2 linked regions of the Luteolibacter yonseiensis genome follow. The protein of the gene in region 2 binds, or shares a complex with, the protein of the main gene of each other region. Links are inferred from orthologs where the notes say so. Each region holds a gene or a part of one and is shown on either strand. Other genes may lie near its edges. The genes, in order: fabF and acpP.

What was found.
Region 1: the proteins of acpP (region 2) and fabF are in contact, whole or in part, in a solved structure (PDB 6OKG), measured with the Escherichia coli proteins. The link is inferred for Luteolibacter yonseiensis from one-to-one orthologs.

Annotation. Positions count from the first base shown.
Region 1 is NZ_JAENIK010000004.1:174,754-177,961, forward strand. Bases 97-2,983 are described here. They hold fabF (beta-ketoacyl-ACP synthase II), read right to left. Parts: upstream 2,221-2,983; coding sequence 973-2,220; downstream 97-972. Other genes in these bases: rsmI (16S rRNA (cytidine(1402)-2'-O)-methyltransferase), read right to left, coding at 97-508; JIN84_RS02505 (acyl-CoA thioesterase), read right to left, coding at 530-964; JIN84_RS02515 (hypothetical protein), read right to left, coding at 2,303-2,470; JIN84_RS02520 (spermine/spermidine synthase domain-containing protein), read left to right, coding at 2,560-2,983. Outside these bases: more of rsmI, read right to left, coding at 1-96; more of JIN84_RS02520, read left to right, coding at 2,984-3,208. UniProt on the Escherichia coli protein: Involved in the type II fatty acid elongation cycle. Catalyzes the elongation of a wide range of acyl-ACP by the addition of two carbons from malonyl-ACP to an acyl acceptor.
Region 2 is NZ_JAENIK010000013.1:565,803-568,994, reverse strand. What follows is about bases 207-3,077. They hold acpP (acyl carrier protein), read left to right. Parts: upstream 207-1,456; coding sequence 1,457-1,699; downstream 1,700-3,077. Other genes in these bases: JIN84_RS22760 (LysM peptidoglycan-binding domain-containing protein), read left to right, coding at 2,340-3,077; JIN84_RS22765 (hypothetical protein), read left to right, coding at 1,797-2,333; JIN84_RS22775 (hypothetical protein), read left to right, coding at 604-1,338; fbaA (class II fructose-bisphosphate aldolase), read right to left, coding at 207-392. In the rest of the region: more of fbaA, read right to left, coding at 1-206; more of JIN84_RS22760, read left to right, coding at 3,078-3,192. UniProt on the Escherichia coli protein: Carrier of the growing fatty acid chain in fatty acid biosynthesis.

The sequences.
Region 1 (3,208 bases), on a different replicon or contig from region 2:
GAGACTCGAAAAAGATGCCGGTTTCCCCGGAATCAAGCGCGGAGGAAAGGGCGCTGCGGCGCTTGCCGGATTTCACAGAGAGAAATCCACCGAAGCGGAAGGCATGGCACGGAAAGCCCGAGCCGATGAGCGCGGTGATGACGGCGGATGGACCTGGCAGAACTTCGAAGGGCGTGCCGCTCTCGATGCACGCCTGCACCAGCCGGTAACCGGGATCCGAGATGCCGGGCATGCCCGCGTCGCTGATGACGGCGATGGTTTCACCGGCTCTGGCGGCTGCGATGAGATCCGGCGCACGGCGGGCTTCGTTGTGTTCGTGGAGTGAAACGAGGGGCTTCCCGGGGATGCCGTGGTGCGCGAGCAACTGGCCGGAATGGCGTGTGTCCTCGCAGGCGATGCGGTCGGCACCGCGGAGGATCTCAAGGGCGCGCAGGGTGATGTCGGACAGATTCCCGATGGGGGTCGGAACGAGGATGATGCGGCCGGAGATTTCGGAAGAAGGTTCCATGGAAATGGTATTGCTGTGCGGCTATTCCGCGCCATCGGCGCTTCGCGCGGCGGAATGAATCCCGCGCTCCAGTCTGGAGCGTTCCTCGCCGGTGATCAGGACAGGCCTGCCGACGTGATTCACGCGGACATTCGTCATGCTGCCGAACGCCGCGGTTTCACCGGCGGCATTAAGCACCTGGAATTCCCAAGTGATGGAGGACGCGCCGATGTTGGAAATCTCCAGCAGCACCTCATACGGATCTCCCGCGAGAAACGGACGCTTGTATTCGCAACCGACTTTCACCCTTGGCCAGCCGCCTTCCGCTCGATCGAAGACGAGCACGCCGCGCGAGCGCAGGCACGCGTGCTCGGCGGCTTCGACGTATTTGAAGACGTTTGGAAAATGCATCCATCCGCTGGCGTCCGTATCTGCGAACGCGATGACGCCCGCCTGCCGATGGATCGGATTTTCCATGGTCCGGGTCACTCGTATTTGCTGACGAGCACGGAGGCGTTGTGACCTCCGAAGCCGAAGCTGTTGGAGAGCGCCACCTTCACCGGCACCTCGCGGGCGACGTTCGGGACGACGTCCAGATCGCACTCGGGATCCTGCTCTTCAACGTTGATGGTCGGAGGAATGACACCGTCCTTGATGGCCATGACGCTGGCGATGAGCTCGATACCGCCCGCCGCGCCCAGCATGTGGCCGGTCATGGACTTGGTGGAACTGACCATGAGGCCGTTTTTCGCGTAGTCTCCGAAGGCAACCTTGATGGCTTTCGTCTCCGCCACATCACCGAGGCCGGTGGAGGTGGCGTGGGCGTTGAGATACTGCACGTCCTCGGGATTCTTCTTCCCATGCTTGAGCGCCATCGCGATGGCGTAGGCAGGGCCGCTGCCATCGGGCGATGGCGCGCTGAGGTGGTAGGCGTCCGCGCTCACACCATAGCCGATGAGTTCGGCGTAGATCTTCGCCCCCCGCTTGAGGGCGTGTTCGAGTTCCTCGATGACGACGACACCCGCGCCCTCGCCCATGACAAAGCCGTCGCGGCCCTTGTCGAACGGACGGGAAGCCTTCTCAGGCTCGTCGTTGCGGGTGCTGAGCGCCTTCATGCTTGCGAATCCGGAAAGGCCCATCGGCAGGACGGCGGCTTCGGCACCACCGCAGACGAACGCATCCGCATCGCCGAACTTGATGATCCGCCATGCTTCCCCGATATTATGGTTGGAGGTGGCGCAGGCGGTGACGATGACCATGTTCGGACCGAGAAGGCCGAACTCCATGGAAACGATGCCGCTGGCGATGTTCGAGATCATCATCGGAATGGTGAAGGGCGAAACGCGCTTCGGTCCTTTTTCCATGAAAGTCGTGTGCTCGCGCTCCAGCGTGGAAAGTCCGCCGATGCCGCTGCCGACCATGCAGCCGAAGCGGCGCGGGTCGATTTTCGAGACATCGATGCCGGAATCCTCCATCGCCATTTTCGAAGCGGCCACGGCGAATTGCACATAGCGGTCCGCGCGACGGGCGTCCTTGGGTACGTTGAAGTACTGGTCGGCATTGAAATTCTTGATTTCACCAGCGATTTTGCAGTCGAACGGGGTAGGATCGATCTGGGTGATGGTGGAGATGCCGCTGCGCCCCTCTTTGAGGCCGTCCCAAGTGGTGCTCAGGTCGTTGCCAAGTGGGGAAATACAGCCGATGCCGGTGATGACGACGCGTCGTTCGCTCATAATTGTGAAAAAGGTTGGCGCGGGATAAGCGAACGCGCAAGCCTCATGATGCGATGAGGGATCAGGTTTTAAAATGAAAGGGTTACCGCCCCGGAACAGGACTCGAAGCGGGTGGGGAAGTCTCAGCAGGGGATTGTTTCCGAGGCCCCTGCGAAGGTTTGATCGTGTCGAGATGATTCGCCACCCAGACGACGGCTCCAAGCATCGCGAAGGTCATGAGCAGGACAATGATCGTGAACAATCGTCTCATTTGGAGTGGAAAACCTGGAACCTCGGAAAGCTACGCACGGGAATGGATTGCTCCAGCGGAATTTGCGTGAAGACTGGGGCACCCGTTCCATGAAAATCACCCGCACCCTCGCCACCAGCACGACACCCGATGGGGAACGCATCACGCTCCACGAGCACGACGGGCATCATTTCCTCAAGGTGGCAGGCCTGCAACTGATGAGCACCACGGCCTCCTCCTCGGAGGAACAGATGGCGGAACTGTCATGTGCGAATCTCCCCGCGCAAGCCCGCGTGCTGATCGGGGGCCTGGGATTCGGCTTCACGTTGAAACGGGTGCTCGCCCTGACCGGGCCTGATGCCGTGGTGGATGTGGCGGAACTGCTGCCCGTGATCGTGGAGTGGAATCGGGAATTCCTTCATGAGGTGAATGGCCAGCTGCTGGACGATCCACGCGTGAGAATCCACGTGCGGGACGTTTACGAACTGATCGACGGTTGCGGAAACGAACGCTACGACACGATCTTGCTCGATGTGGACAACGGGCCGGACCCGTTTGTCCAGGATGTGAACGAGAGATTGTACCAGAAGCCCGGAATCGAGCGGATCAAGCAGGCGCTGCGTCCGGGCGGGCGCGTGATTTTCTGGTCCGCGCATCCGGACAAGTCCTTCGCGAAGTCCTTGCAAGGCGCGTTCAGGAATGTGGAGTGCATCCCGGCCAAGGCCTACCCGAAAGCGAAACGCTTCACCCACACGTTGT
Region 2 (3,192 bases):
TCGAACATGTGGGATTGGAAAAGAGGGCCCTTGCCTTCGGCGATGCGCTTGCGGGAGGCTTCGAGGAGCGGCTTGAGGAAGCCTTCCACCTTGTTCGGGTGGCAGTGGTCGGTGTGGAGGGCGATGAGCACGTTGTGCTTCTCGGCGAGAAGGTGGCAGGCTTCGGCCAGCACGATGGCGCCGAACGCGGCGTCCTTGACGCCGGTGCCGGAGGCGAACTCGCCGCCACCGGTGGAAACCTGGATGATCCCGTCGGATTTCGCTTCGGAAAACGCCTTGAGCGCGCCGTTGATGGTGGGCAGCGATGTGACGTTGATGGCAGGGTAGGCGTAGCCACCTTTTTGGGCGGCGTCCAGCATGGCGGCGTATTGCTCAGGAGTTGCGATTGGCATGGGGCGGATTCCATAACGAACCCGTACCGGAAGGACAAGCGGGAATACTGGGAAATCCTCGCAACGGGCGGCTTGTGGCTTGCCAACCGATCCTCATCCGGGTTGTTTCTTGACCAGCCCGATGACTCCGTCCGAAACAATCGTCTGTAAGCCCACGCCCTGGTTTCTCCTCCGCGCGGTGGTGATGTTGCTCATGTTCGGGGTTTTTTCCGTGCTGTTCTATAAGGACGGTCTGACCGGTTACCGGAAAAAGAACGAGGTGTTTTATCTCAACAAGACCTTCGAACGCGCCGCCAAGGAGGATTTCTCCAAAATGAACGCCGGCGGCACGCTCACCGCCGCGGAGTGGAAGGCGTATGCGGAGAAGCAGTCCGTCCTGTTTCCGGAAGATCCCTACGTGCTGCCCGCGGATATTAAGCTGCCGATGCCGTGGCCCGCCGTGCTGCACGACTATGAGCGAATGAAGCCGTTGCAATGGAACATCTTGTGGCGCGAGTATTCCAAGGAGCACGGTCTTGCCGCCTCACCGCCGGAAGAGGCTTACACCGCACAGAAAATCCGCGAGCAATGGATCGTCTTCTACATCTGTTCAGCGCTCTCGCTGGTCGCCGCGTTCATCCTTCTCCGCACCCTCCGCCGCACGATTTCCGTGGATGGCGAGGCCGTCACCACCCAGCAGGGCAGGCGCGTGCCGTTCGGGGATTTGAAAAAACTCGACCTTCGCAAGTGGGAGACCAAGGGGCTCGCCTTCATCGATTACGACGGCGCTTCCGGGAAAGGGAGGATCCGCATCGACGGCCTCACCTACGGTGGATTCAAAAAAGAGCAGGACGAGCCGGCCGAACGCCTGATGCAGCGGATCCGGGCACATTTTTCCGGGGAAATCATTGAATACGCCCGCGTCACGGAAAATACCCCGGCTGACGGGGAGACGAAGCCCGGCTGACCGAAATTTCCGCCGCCCGCGCTTTTCCGCCTTCCGATTCGTTTTCGAGGTTGCCAAGTGCCGTCAGCAAGCGATAACCAAGCCCAACGCCAACCCCAACCCTCAACTATAGCAACTCATGTCAGAAAAAAGTATCGAAGCCCGTGTAAAGGACATCATCGTGGACCAACTTGGCGTCAACGCTGATCAAGTCACCCTCGAAGCAAAATTCGTCGAAGATCTCGGCGCCGATTCACTCGACACCGTCGAGCTCGTGATGGCATTCGAAGAGGAGTTCGACATCGAAGTGCCGGACGAAGAAGCTGAGAAGCTCCAGGCTGTCGGTGACGTCGTCACCTACATCACCAGCCAGCAAGCCTGATAGCGGTAGGCGGACGCTTTGTGAAAGGGCGGGCTCCTAGAAAGGTGTCCGCCCTTTTCTTTGCAATTCGCCACAGCCGGGTGACAATTCACCGCACATGCACACACCGGACGACATTCAATACGCGCTGGAAACCACCAAGGTTCTTCACGAGCCGGACCGCCGCATTGATACCTTCGGAGAGACGCGTTTCGAGTTCCAGCTCATCAGCGAGCTCATGGACCGTGCCGGCGAGGTCCGCATCCGCACCGGGGAGGTGGAGGCCATGCGCCCGCGCATCCTCCGGCCCGCGGCCTATAACGAGGTGAAGCTGGAAGGCTTCGACCCGTCCGCCCGGGCGCGGTTCGACAAACTGGTGGAAAAACTCCGGGCCGAGGGCAAGGACCTCGCGTTCCTCCAATATGGTTTCCAGTTCAAGCGTGGGCATGTTCACGAGGAAATCATCCACGACACCCTGGACTCCGTGCGCGAGCGCGTGCTGGAGGACATCCGCAAGACGGGAAATCCCGCCCGCGCCGTCATCGAGGGTGTGGACGACGCGTGGGAAATCTCCATTCTCAAATTCTCCTTCGAAATGATCCTCCGCTCCCATGAGATCAATGCCTTTGATTTCAAGCGCCGCGGACTTATCTGATCTCCCATGAGCCTTTGGACGGTTTTCAAGCTATTCGCCGCGTTGGGTGTCATGGTCGTCATGGCCTTCACGGGAGCCCTGGCCTATCACATCCTCGTCGCGCCGCTTGACGGGCTGTTTGCGAAAATCATCCCGAACCCGGCCGAAGTCATCGGCACGCAGCCGGACGCCGACTTCGCGAAGATGCTTGATTCCACCGAGCTTCCGGACATCGATCCCGGTGAGAAGGCCTTCCAGAAAGCCCATGAGCTGCTCGCTCTCGGCGAGCTCGCCGAAGCCCGCGAAAAGCTCACCGCCATTGTCAACGTTTACCCGACCTCCTCTGCCGCGCCCACCGCCCGGCGCATCGTCGGAGAGATGAACCTTGATGAAATCCTCTCGACCAAGCGGATGGAGGGAAAAAAATCCCACATCGTCAAGAGGGGGAACTCCTTCCTGGGCATCGCCAGCCAATACAAGACCACGCTCGACATGATCATGTTCCTGAATGGCATGATGGAGCTGAAAAACATCCAGCCCGGCGAGGAGCTCATTGTCATGCCGCTCGAGTTCCGCCTGCTCATCGAGCCGCAGCGCAAATCGATCTCCGTTTGGGATGATGGAAAGTTCGTCCGCGAGTATCCCATTCTCCACATGGCCGCTACCCCGCCGGCGAAGGGGAAGACCACCATCGCTTCAAAAGCCGCCGAACTCGACGGCCATCGCGTGCAGCCGCAGTCGAAGGACTACCGGGCTGCCGAAAAGGTCATCCAACTCGCGAAGCCCACCCTCCAGATCCGTGGTGCCAGCGGCGCCGGTGAGGACGCCCCCCGGGGCATCGTCATCCGCTCGCAGGACATGGAGGAGATCAGCCTGCTGA